3 regions of the Micropepsis pineolensis genome follow, and region 2 is predicted to be linked to each of the others. Evidence: riboswitches for the same ligand, from Rfam matches in the RefSeq annotation. Region 2 holds a riboswitch; each other region holds the start of a gene.
The links. Region 2 has a riboswitch for cobalamin ahead of ACZ5RI_RS12945 (FecCD family ABC transporter permease). Riboswitches for the same ligand answer to the same signal wherever they lie in the genome.
Positions count from the first base shown of each region.

Region 1: another riboswitch for cobalamin. It lies ahead of ACZ5RI_RS07925 (ribonucleoside-diphosphate reductase subunit alpha); the one in region 2 lies ahead of ACZ5RI_RS12945 (FecCD family ABC transporter permease).
Region 3: another riboswitch for cobalamin. It lies ahead of ACZ5RI_RS00090 (TonB-dependent receptor plug domain-containing protein); the one in region 2 lies ahead of ACZ5RI_RS12945 (FecCD family ABC transporter permease).

Region 1 covers NZ_AP042408.1:1,771,915-1,776,050, forward strand. The annotation lists gene ACZ5RI_RS07920 (ribonucleotide-diphosphate reductase subunit beta) at 1-628, opposite strand, end outside; gene ACZ5RI_RS07925 (ribonucleoside-diphosphate reductase subunit alpha) at 670-2,508, opposite strand; cobalamin riboswitch at 2,622-2,838, opposite strand; gene ACZ5RI_RS07930 (flavodoxin) at 3,159-3,833, shown strand; gene ACZ5RI_RS07935 (hypothetical protein) at 3,835-4,136, shown strand, end outside.
Region 2 covers NZ_AP042408.1:2,891,352-2,895,487, forward strand. The annotation lists gene ppk2 (polyphosphate kinase 2) at 1-75, opposite strand, end outside; gene ACZ5RI_RS12940 (ABC transporter ATP-binding protein) at 124-891, opposite strand; gene ACZ5RI_RS12945 (FecCD family ABC transporter permease) at 888-1,904, opposite strand; cobalamin riboswitch at 1,974-2,179, opposite strand; gene ACZ5RI_RS12950 (ABC transporter substrate-binding protein) at 2,149-3,009, opposite strand; gene ACZ5RI_RS12955 (aspartyl protease family protein) at 3,095-4,136, shown strand, end outside.
Region 3 covers NZ_AP042408.1:24,216-28,351, forward strand. The annotation lists gene ACZ5RI_RS00085 (class I adenylate-forming enzyme family protein) at 1-1,645, opposite strand, end outside; cobalamin riboswitch at 1,775-1,947, shown strand; gene ACZ5RI_RS00090 (TonB-dependent receptor plug domain-containing protein) at 2,092-4,026, shown strand.

The sequences.
Region 1 (4,136 bases), 1.1 Mb from region 2:
CATCGCGCACCGACCAGGTGACGATCTGGCCCATGCCCTTCATCTTGTTGAAGCGCGGGAAGTTGAGCAGCATGGCAAAGCTGGCGAACAGCGCCATGCCTTCGGTGAAGCCGCCAAACATCGCCAGCGTACGGGATACATCGGCCACGGTATCAACGCCGAAGGTATGCATATAATCGGCTTTATCGCGCATGGCGCTGTAGTCGCGGAAGGCTTCAAATTCGACCTGCGGCATGCCCAGCGTTTTGAGCAGCAGGGCATAGGCGTCGATATGCACCGTCTCCATATTGGTGAAGGCGGCCAGCATCATCTGAATTTCCAGCGGCTGGAAAATCGGCAGATAGCGCTTCATATAATTGTCGCCGACCTCAACATCCGACTGGGTGAAGAAGCGGAAAATCTGGGTCAGCAGATTGCGTTCGGTATCCGATACCCGGTCTGATGCCCAGTCTTTGACATCTTCGCCCAACGGCACTTCCTCGCCCATCCAGTGGATCTGCTGCTGTTTTTTCCAGTAGGCATAGGCCCACGGGTAGCGGTCAACATTATAGGTGCCAGAGGTTTGCAACAGACCAACCCGGCCGGTGCCGATCAGATCCATCGGGTTGATGTTCAGAATATCACTCATGTTCAAATCCGTATGCGTATCGTTTGTTACTGAAAGGCCGTTTACTGGCAGGCCAGGCATTCGTCATAGTTGGTGGGGCCTGTTTCGACATCAACCTTGACAGCAGCCTGCGTTTCCCCGGCAAACGCCGCGCGCTGCAGGGATTTTGAGCGGCAGTAATACAGGCTTTTGAGGCCCTTTTCCCACGCCGTCCAGTGCAGCATATGCAGATCCCATTTAGGGACATCGCTCGGGATGAACAGATTGATCGACTGGCTTTGGCAGATGAACGGCGCGCGGTCGGCGGCCAGTTCAATGATCCAGCGCTGATCAATTTCAAACGCGGTGCGAAAGGTGATCTTTTCATCCGCCGACAGACACTCCAGATGCTGAACCGAGCCTTCGGCGGCGATGATCGATTGCCACACCACCGGCGTATCAGCGCCGCGTTCGGCCAGTATGCGCTTTAGGTGCGGGTTATAGACCGAGAACGACCCCGACAGTGTTTTATGCGTATAAATATTGGCCGGAATGGGTTCAACACAGGCGCTGGTGCCACCGCAGATGATGCTGATCGATGCGGTGGGGGCAATGGCGATCTTGTGCGAGAAGCGCTCCATCACGCCCTGTTCTGCGGCATCGGGGCAGGGGCCGCGTTCTTCGGCCAGCGTGTGGGACGCCGCATCGGCTTCCGCGCGTAACTTACGGAAGATTTTTAAGTTCCAGGATTTGGCCAGGGCGCTTTCAAAGGCAATGCCACGGCTTTGCAGAAACGAATGAAAGCCCATCACGCCAAGGCCGACCGATCGTTCGCGCAGCGCGGCATAGGCGGCATTGGCCATGGCGGGTGGGGCGTTGGCGATAAAGTCACTTAAAACATTGTCGAGGAAGCGCAGCACATCTTCAACAAAGCCCGGAACGGTGGACCATTCATCCCAGGTTTCAATGTTGAGCGACGACAGGCAGCACACCGCCGTGCGCATATTGCCCAGATGGTCTTCACCCGATGGCAGCACGATTTCGGCGCACAGATTAGACGAACGCACCTTCAGGCCCAGCGCCTTGTGATGCTCGGGCAGGGCGCGGTTCACCGTGTCGATATAGAGAAGATAGGGTTCGCCGGTGCGCAGGCGGGTTTCCAGAATGCGCTGCCATAACTGGCGGGCGTTGACCTGCCGCAAGGGGGCGCCGGTCTTGGGGCTGCGTAAGGAGAAGGGCGCATCATTGCGCACCGCTTCCATGAATTCATCAGTGATGGCAACACCGTGATGCAGGTTGAGGCTTTTGCGGTTGAAATCCCCCGATGATGTACGGATTTCGAGAAATTCCTCGATCTCGGGGTGATAGACGTCAAGATACACCGCCGCCGAACCGCGCCGGAGCGAGCCTTGTGAAATCGCCAGTGTCAGGCTGTCCATCACGCGGATGAACGGAATGATGCCGGATGTTTCGCCGCAGCCCTTGACGCTTTCGCCGATCGACCGCACCCCGCCCCAATAGGTGCCAATGCCGCCACCGTTGGAGGCGAGCTTCACATTCTCGTTCCAGGTATCGACAATGCCGTCCAGCGTATCGGGCACCGCGTTGAGGAAGCAGGAAATCGGTAATCCGCGGCTGGTGCCGCCATTACTTAAGACCGGGGTGGCGGGCATGAACCACAACTGCGAAATCGCATCGTACAGCCGCTGGGCGTGCGCGGTATCATCGGCATAGGCACAGGCAACGCGGGCGAACATGTGCTGAATACTCTCGCCGGGTAACTGATAGCGGTCGATCAGGGTTGCCTTGCCGAAATCGGTCAGCCGGGCATCTCGACTGTGGTCAAGGCACAAATCCTCCGGCACGGGCTTGCCCCCACCGGCAACGGCTGCGGCCTCAATCGGGCTGACATGAACGGTCATAACGGCTTCTCCCCTCCAACGGCTCAATAATAGCGGGCAGACAGATGCGCGACGGCAAACGGCTTTGCGCCATCTGCAGCTTTCGCGCCCCATCGGGACACCCCGCCCAAGGACGAATACTGGTGCTTTCGGCAGGTCTCCTGGCTCATCCGCGGGCGCTTTAAGGCGTCCGATCTGGCCTTCCCGGCACCTCAGGCGCCAGTGACTGCTGTGATCGGACCACGCCGCTGACAGTTGCGGGGGCAGCGCCGGGCTTTCACCGGCTTCCCTCTTCGCCTCAAATTTTAACTAGATGTTGAAATCCGAGGAACCGTAGCCACAAGATAATGTTAACCGTAGCCGTTATGGTCAAGGAGTATATTTGTTCTAACTAAAAAGAATATTCTTGACGCCACTTTTCCGCTGTGCGGTGCGCCGGGCACGCCAGATGCCCGCTTCGCTTTCCATAAGCGGCAGTGCAAGATCATATAATGACAGCGTGATGTTGCTAATCATACTTCTCACGCGTCAGGTTTAACGTCTGGAATTTATGAGGCCCATTCATAGGAGTTTGCCGGATACATAGGCTAATCGCATGATCAGTCGTGCTCTATATTTATGGAAGTTTATGCGGCGGTACATTGAACTGAATAAGCATAAGGAATTGTGGCATGGCAGAACATAACGACACAGAAAAAAGCGCCAATCTTACGGATGCTAACGCTCCGTCATCCGTGGAAACGTCTCGGCGTAAGATTTTAAAAGAGACAGCAGCAGGCTTGCTGGTTGGTGGGCTTGCATCCATGTTGCCGCAAGTATCGCACGCACAAACCACCCCAAAGCCCGCAAAGACGCTGATTGTTTATTTTTCCCGTACCGGGAACACCCGTGTGGTGGCGCAGCATATTCATGGGCTGGTAGGTGGAGACATCGTCGAGATTCGCACCGTAAACAGTTATCCTGCAGACTACCGCGAAACCACCGAGGTGGCGAAAGAGGAACAACGGACGAATGCTCGCCCCAAACTGGCGAGTGACGTTGCAAACACTGGTCCGTACAGCACCGTGTTCATCGGTTATCCCAATTGGTGGGGAACTTTGCCGATGGCGTTGTTTACCTTCATGGATCACCACGATTTGTCCGGTAAGACCATTTTGCCGTTTTGTACCCACGAAGGCAGTCGTCTCGGTCGCGGACCAGATGACATCCGCGCACGGTATCCCAAAGCGAAGATCCTCGATGGCCTAGCGCTGCGCGGCGGATCTGGTGGTTATGCACGCAGTGCGGATGCCGGTCTTGAAATTGATGCATGGGTGCGCGGGTTTAAACTCGCTACAACGCGATAGTATGCGTGCAAGACTGTCTCTCGATCTTTGTCTTGTTGCACTATTGTTGTTTGCGTTTGCATATCAACTTACTGGCAATCTAGTTCATGAAGCCATTGGTACGGCTTTTGTTGCGTTTGCATTAGTTCACAACCTTATTTCGCGACGCTGGTATGCATCTATCAGAAAGGGGGCAATGCCCCCGCGTCGCGTTTTTACGACAACGCTTAATCTGCTGCTGCTGGCTACTTCGCTTCTGCTCATCGCCAGCGGGCTGGCGAATTCGCACGACCTTTTTCCATATTTGCATGTTAAAGTGGCAAT
Region 2 (4,136 bases):
GCGTTGCAGCTTGACCAGCTCGACCTGCAACGACCGCAGCAGATCCTCGTAAACCGCTTTGTCTTTCTTACCCATCACTACCCCGATATGTTGCAGGCTTGCGTGAAGCCTACCGGGATAGCTTTAATTTCGATTAAACTCAACCAAGGCGGTGCCATCCGCCGCCACGGCCCGCCGCGCCGACAAGCCAAACACCCGGGCCAATACGGCATCATCCAGCACATCGGGGCCGCCACTGGCCGCCACCTGCCCGTTTTGAAGGACAATCAGCCGGTCGCAGCGCCGCGCCAGCGTCAGATCGTGCAAGGTAACCGCCACGGCAACGCCACGGGCTGCCTCGGCCTGCAACAGCTCGATCAGGGCAAACTGATGGGCCGGGTCCAGAAACGCTGCCGGTTCGTCGGCCAGCAAAATATCGGCCCCGGTGGCCAGCGCCCTGGCTAAAAGCACCCGCGCGCGTTCGCCCGCCGACAAGGCATCCATGCGCCGCGCGGCAAAAGCCGTGGCATCAGCCCGCGCCAGCGCCAGATCCACCGCCGCCAGATCCGCCGCCGTCAGGCGGTTAAGGCGCGGGTGATAGGGCATCCGGCCCAGCATCACCACCTCGCGTGCCGTTACCGGCCACACCGTCGCCCCGCCTTGCGGCAGATAGGCCAGATAACGCGCCAGCGCCGTGCGCCGCCAGGCTGGCAGCGGCTTATCCAGCACCCGAACCGTGCCACCGGCCAGTGGCACCAATCCCAGCGCAGCCCGCAACAGCGTGGTTTTTCCGGCGCCATTGGGACCGATAATACCGGTCAGGGTACCAGCTTCAAAATCTGCCGAGATCCCGCGCAGCACCGGCTGGGACCCAAAGCGCACCTCGGCCGCAGCAAAAACGATCCTACTCATGACTGCCCCCGGAGCCGGAAAACCAGCCAGAAAAAGAACGGCGCACCGATCATCGCGGTTACCACGCCCAGCATCAGTTGCCCGTCGGGCAGGATCAGACGCGCGGCCACGTCGGCCAGACAAACCAGCACCGCCCCGCCCAGCGCCGAAGGCAGGATCAGACGGGCGGGGGAATAGCCGCACAGGGGCCGCAACAGATGCGGCACCACCAAACCAACGAAACCAACCGCCCCGGCCGCGGCCGTTGCCGCCCCGGTGGCCAGCGCCACACCCAACACCACGCGGCGGCGCACCGATGCCACATCAACACCCAGACTGGCGGCGGCTTCTTCGCCCAAAATCAACGCCTCAAGCCCGCGCGCGGCAGATGCCAGCAGCAGCAGCCCGATCAGAACCAGCGGCGCAGCATAGGCCAGATCAATCAGTGTACGGTCTTTCAATGACCCCATCAGCCACAGCACCATCTCGCTGATGGCATAGGGATTGGGCGACAGGCTGAGCGCCAGCGCGGTCAGCGCGGCGGCAAAGCTCGACACCGCTACCCCCGCCAGCACCAGTGCCACATCACTGGCCCCGGCCCGCGATAAAAAGAACAGGATCACCGCCGCCAGCAGCGCCCCGGCAATGGCCAGCGCGGGCAGCAGAAACGGGTTTAACGCCGCCAATCCGAAATAGAGTGCGATCACAGCGCCCAGCCCGGCGGTGGCGGTAACGCCGGTGACGCCCGGCTCGGCCAGCGGATTGCGGAACAGCCCCTGCAGCGCCGCGCCGGAGCCACCAAGTGCCGCCCCGACCACCAACCCAAGCAGCGCCCGTGGCAGGCGGATTTCACGGGCAATGATGCCCGCAGGCCCCACCCCGTTGATCAGCCCGGCGATCAGTACCTTGGGGCCAAAGCCTGCGGGCCCCACCAGAAGCGACAGCAGCAAGCCTGCCAGCGCCATAACAGCCAGCACCAGGGTTATGGGTAAGACGCGATATTTTTGCGGATAAACGGCAAACAGTTTCGACATGCGACCTTCCAACGTCGCCGCCGTCGCAAAACCTGCGACTTCTCCGGCAAGGCGCACCCCGGCCCTGGCAGTGGACGACAGATACCGTCAGGTCTCCTGGCTTTAAGCGGCCGGCCCGTAACGGACCCACTTCTGAGCCTTCCCAGCACGAAAGCCAGTGGCTCAAAAACAACAGTGCCGCCGACAGTTGCGGGGGCAGCCGCGTCTATGATCCGCGTTCCCTGCTCGGCATCCTGAAGCCCTTCTAATGCCCCGACGCAGGCGGCGCAAGCCTTGCCGCCCGCAGCGCGGCCGCATCATTGACCAGCGTGGTAAAGGAAGTGACAGCATCGGCTGCCCAGGGACCGGCGCACAACAGCTCGGGCAGGCGCTGGAACCGCATCAGGCTGCGCCCTTGCAGGGTTTGCAGGGCCGGATGATGCAGCACACGATAGGCCAGCGCACTGCCTACCTCGCTTTCCCCACCCAGAATGAGCAAATCGGGTGCCGCGGCAACAACCGTCTCGACCGGCAAGGTCCCGCGGGCCCCTTTCAGCAGCGCGGGGGCCATATCATCGCCCCCGGCAATGGCAAGGATTTCATCGGCATAACCCGACACGCGGGCATAGCCATTGGGCTGATAGAGAATGGCCCGAACCCGACCGTGCGGGGCAGCCGCCCGGGCCGCCGCCAGTTTGGCATCCATCGCCGCCAGCAGGGCCTTGGCCGCTGCCGGATTGCCCAAGCTGTCGCCCAGCATCATGGTGGCGCTGCGGATATCGGCCAGACTGTCGGCCCATGGCACATCCAGCACGTCGATATGCAACTGTTTCAGCGTGGCGCGTAAGCGTTGATTGGTTCCGGCGTACATCACGACCAGATCGGGTTTCAGCGCCAGAATAGTTTCCGCCGAAGGGTGAATGGTGCGGATACCGGCCGCCTTGTCGGCGATGGTCGAGACCTGCGGATGGCGATCGGTCGCTTCATAGGACAAAGCGGCGATATGATCGCGCGGCACCAGCCGGAAAACATACTCGTCGGCACAAAGATTCGTCGAAACGATGCGTCTGTACGGCCCCGCCGCCGCATCTAGTGATACAGCGATGCCCCCGGCCAGCAGAGCCATGCAAAGCACGCATAGCTTTGAAATATTGCGATACACGCGATGCCGTCCTAACTTTCGATACCGGATAAACGGAAAAGTGGAGCCCATGCAAAGATTTCTCACGAGCGTACTGACAGGCCTGTTGCTTGCCGGTTCCCTGACCTGTGGCGCGCAAGCCGCCCCATCGGTGGCACAAATTCTGACCGCCAACAAGGCCGCAGTTGGTCAGCCCCCCAAGGGCAAACCAACGTTACAGACCGATTATGCCCTGACCGCCTTTGGTATGACCGGCACCGTCACGATACAGACCGACAGCGTGCAGGGATGGAATGTGACCCGGATGGTGCTTGGCGCGATAAAAGAGAATAGCGGGTTTGACGGACGCAGCCCCTGGGATCAGGACACCTCAGGGGTTGTGACCACACAGGATACCGAAGAGTACAAACAACTGGCTGTCAATCAGGCGTATCGCGACAGCAATACATGGTGGCGGACGGATCGGGGCGGCGCCATCATTACCGCTGTGCAAAAAACAGAAGACGGAAAAAACTATACCGTTCTGACGGTAACGCCCAAAAACGGAAAACCTTTTGACGCCTGGTTTGATGCCACCAGCCATCAGCTGGCCAAAGTGGTGGAAAAACACGCTGCCGATACGAACATCTCGCGCTTTAGCGCCTACAGCGCCGTCAGCGGATACAAAATACCAACGAAAATCACCACGGATACCGGCAAGGGTGAGAAATACCTTATCACCCAGACACTGACCAAGGCGCGGTTCCTGCCTGCGCAAAAGCAGACGGATTATGCCCCACCCAAAATGCAGGTGGCGGATTTTACGATTGTCGGTGGGGCCACAGAAACCACCGTGCCCTTCACGCTGGTCAACAATCACATCTATGGCACGGCAAAATTTAACGGCAAACCGATTACCGCCATTTTTGATACCGGCGGTTTGAATCTGGTGACGCCGAAAACCGCCGCCGGGCTGGGCTTGAAAACCGAAGGCACCATACCGGGCGGCGGAGCCGGTGAGGGTATTATGGAGGGCGGTATCAGCCATGCCGACCGTATAGACGTCGGTGACGCCACAATCCACAACCAACAGATTTTCATCCTGCCGCTTGATGCCATGGCGCATGTGGAAG
Region 3 (4,136 bases), 580 kb from region 2:
GCAGCCCGGATGAAAACACGATTTTTACAGGCACCTTGAAGGCTGCCAGCCGTTCCGCCGCATAGGCTTTCAGCAACCCGGCACTGGCAGACGCCCCCTGGCGCAGCACCACCACGGCAGCGGGTACCTCGCCCAGCTTCGGGTCGGGCAGCGCAAGCAAAGCCGCCTCACGCACCGCCGGATGGCTGGCGAGCACAGCTTCAACCTCGCCGCAGAAGATATTTTCGCCGCCGCGAATCAGCATGTCCTTGGTGCGCCCAACAATGGTGCAGAAACCTTCGGCATCAATGCGGGCCAGATCGCCGGTGCGGACCCAGCCATCGACAAAGGTTACGGCACTTTCCTCTGGCCGCTGCCAATAGCCCATGGCGACGTTCGGCCCATAGGCCCACAGCTCGCCCACCGTATCCGACGGCAGCACGTGGCCCGCCGCATCGGTCACCTTGATCGCGCAGGTCGGCGGCGGCAAACCGCAGGAGGCCGGATGGTCAAGATATTCGCGACCCGAATGACCAATACAAAGCGAAGCAGTCTCGGTCATGCCCCAGCCACTGCCGGGCACCGCAGGGGCGAAGACCCGGGCAATCTCGCCCGCCAGCGCCGGGGCAAACGGTGCCCCGCCATAACTGATCAGCCGCAACGATGTCAGGTCATAACTCTGGCGCGCCGGATGATCGAGCATGGCGCGGGCAATCGCCGGCACACCCCATAAATGGCTGACGCGCTCGGCTTCGATCAGCGCGAAGGCTGCTTCGGTATCCCATTTGGGCATCAGCACCAGCCGCGCCCCGCTATGCAGCGCCGGAATCATCACGGCGCAGGCCCCTATGACATGGAACAGTGGCACCGTTAGCAGCATGCTGCGCTGGGGCTGACACAGGAAATCGGCATCCGGCAGCGCCCCGCCTTCGCAAAGACGGGTGCGAGCCAGCGTATAGGCCATCGCCATAATCGTATCGAGCAGGTTACTCTGGCTGCACAGCACCCCGCGCGGCCGCGATGCCGTGCCCGAGGTGTAGAAGATGGCCGCAGCGCTGTCGGGTTCCAGCGGTGGCGGCACCTGTGGGTGCCGTGGCAGCATATGCCAGCGGCCCGCCGGACCGATCACCGCTTCCAGCTGGCTGACGCCTGCCCCCCCTCGCGATGCGCCGCACACCCAGACATGATCCAGACCAGGCTGCGCAGGCAGGCGACCGAGCCGTGTGTCATCGACAATGGCAAACTCAGCCCCACTATCGGCCAGCGCCGCCGCCAGTTCGGCCTCGGTCCACCAGGCATTAAGCGGCACGACCAGCGCCCCGGTCTGCAGGATGGCAAAAAACGCCACCGGCCATTCGGGCAGATTGCGCATGGCCAACCCGACGCGCTGGCCGGGGACCACCCCATGGGCTTTGAGGTCGGCAGCCAACGCCTGAACTGCGCGAAGAAATGCGTCGTAGGTGACCCTCGTCGCATCATAAATCAGAAATTCCCGCGCGCCGAAACGTTCCGCCCGCGCCAGCAAGGCTGGCACCGTGGCGGGCGCACATTTCCACACCCGCAAGGCGCGATTACCCTGCTGAACGGTCTCGATCTCAAAACAGGACCCCGGCCGGGTCAGCGCGGCATCCGCCGCCGCCCGAGACCATATTTTGCCATGCATCATGGCCCGCAGCTATTCCTTAATGGCACAAGGGCCATTATCCACGCTTGTTGCCGCGGGGGCAACAGATGCCTGAAATCGTGCACAGGCAACGGCTTAAACGTTGACGGTACCGCCGCTTTCGGCTTTGTAGACAGCCATCAGACGTAAGGTTTTGGGAACACGCACATCAAACGTGGCTGCCCCCGCAACTGTCGTCGGCAAGAGACGCCAACACGCCACTGAAGCCATATGCGCTTTGGGAAGGCTGGTGCTCTCGTTCGCAGCCGGCTAGCCAGGAGACCTGCCTTGCGTCGTCGTCCAGTTTTCGGCCGGGGTGTGCCGGAAATTAGCGGTTCTATCCGTCGCGGCGACAACGTGTATGAGTCGCTGCCGCGGAACATTCTGGCCATTCGAAGGATCAGGCTGAACCGCCACCGGCTCTTGGGATCTATTCCAGGAGAAATTTTATGCCTACATCCCGTTTAACGACAATCCTGCTTGGCACCACCACCGCGCTGATCGCCGCGTTTGGCACCTGCATGGCCCCAGCGGCCGCACAGGAGGTTGAGACCGTGGTGGTTTCTGCCACCCGCACGACCCAGCCGCTGGCCAAAACCGGCACCACGGTCACGGTCATTGATGCCGCCGATCTCGACGCCCGCCAGAGTGTCAGCCTGACCGACGCCTTGAGCGACGTGCCCGGCCTCAGCATCAACCGCACCGGTGGCGCGGGGCAGACCACTACGGTCTATTTGCGCGGTGCAGACAGCGGCCAGACCCTGACACTGATCGACGGAATCCGTCTCAACGACCCCAGTGACTCGTCGGGCAGTGCCAATTATGGCGATCTGTTCCTCAACAATATCGACCGCATCGAAGTTATGCGCGGCGCCAACTCGACCCTGTATGGCAGCAATGCCATGGCCGGTGTCATCAACATCATCACCAAGCGCGGTGGCGACACCGCCCTGACCGCCAGTGCGGAAGCTGGCACCTTTGATAGCTGGCGCGTCAATGTGGCGGCAAATGGGACTGCCGGGGCCACGGAATTCGGTGTCGCGGCCAATGATTATGCCACCAAGGGCATTTCAGCCGCGGCTGGCCAGCACGAAGCGGACGGCACGGCCAACCAGTCGCTCAATATCAACACCCGCACCCACCTGAGTGATACGATCAGCGTTGATGTCATCGGCTATTACGATCACGCCCACACCAAGTATGACGATGGCTACGACGCGAGCTACAATCTGGCTGACTCTGCCACCTATGAAACCCACAGCCTCTACAGCGGCTATGTCGGCATCAACCAGACGGCGCTGGATGGCATTCTGACCAACCGGCTGGCGCTGATCGCGTCCTCGTCCAAGCGCGATTTCTTTGATTCCGCTTACGACACCATCCACCACAACTATGCCTATGACGGTGGGGCGTTCCGCGTTGAATATCAGGGCGTGGCCAAGATCGACGACAGCACCGAGCTGTCCTTCGGGGCCGAAAGCGAAACAACCTATCTCGATAATGATACCTTCTCGTCTTATGCCGCCGCCGATCATATCGCCGGGCACAAGCGCACCACGTCGGGCTATGGCCAACTGCAGAAGACTCTGTTCGACCAGCTGACGCTGACCGTAGGTGCGCGCACCGACAATGATGACGAGTTCGGCAGCCACACCTCGGTCAAGGTCGCGGCGGCCTGGCAGATTCCGGAGCTCGATGCCACCCTGCATGCCAATTACGGCGACGGATTTAAATCGCCGACGCTCTATCAGCTCTATTCGGCCTATTCCAACCCGATTGATGCCCTGAAACCCGAATCCGCCCGCACGTGGGAAATCGGCGCCGACAAGAATTTCTTCGATGGCCGGCTGCACGCCTCGCTGACCTACTTCTGGCGTCATACCAGCAATCAGATTGACTGGCAGAACTGCTACAGCGCGTCTGATGCCCCCGGTTGCTCGCAGCGGCTGCAACAGTATGGCTATTACGTCAATATCGACCGTACCAAGGCCAATGGCATTGAAGCGGCGGTGGACACCCACCTGACCGATACGCTGACGCTGTCGGCCAACTACACCTATATGAACGCCACCGACCGCGACACCGGCCTTGATCTGGCCCGTCGTCCGCATTATCTGGCCAACGCCAATCTGCGCTGGCAGGCCACCGAAGAACTCGGCCTCGGCGTGGCGATGAACTATCTCGGTCAGCGCTTTAATGCCGCCAGTGAAACCACCAAGCTGGGTGCCAAGGAGAAGGTTGATTTGTTCGCCGATTACAATATCGACGCGCACTGGCAGATCTACGGCCGTATTGAAAATCTGTTCAATGACCGCACTCAGGCGGTGACCGATTACGGCGTAGAAGGTCTGGGTGCCAGCATCGGCGTGCGCGCGCGGCTCTAAGGCAACGAGCGCAAAAGTATAGACAGTTTGCGCGCAAAGGCGCGATCAAACAAAAAAACAGAGCGACGGGCCGATCGCATATGACCAGCCGTCGCTCTAATCGCCCATCA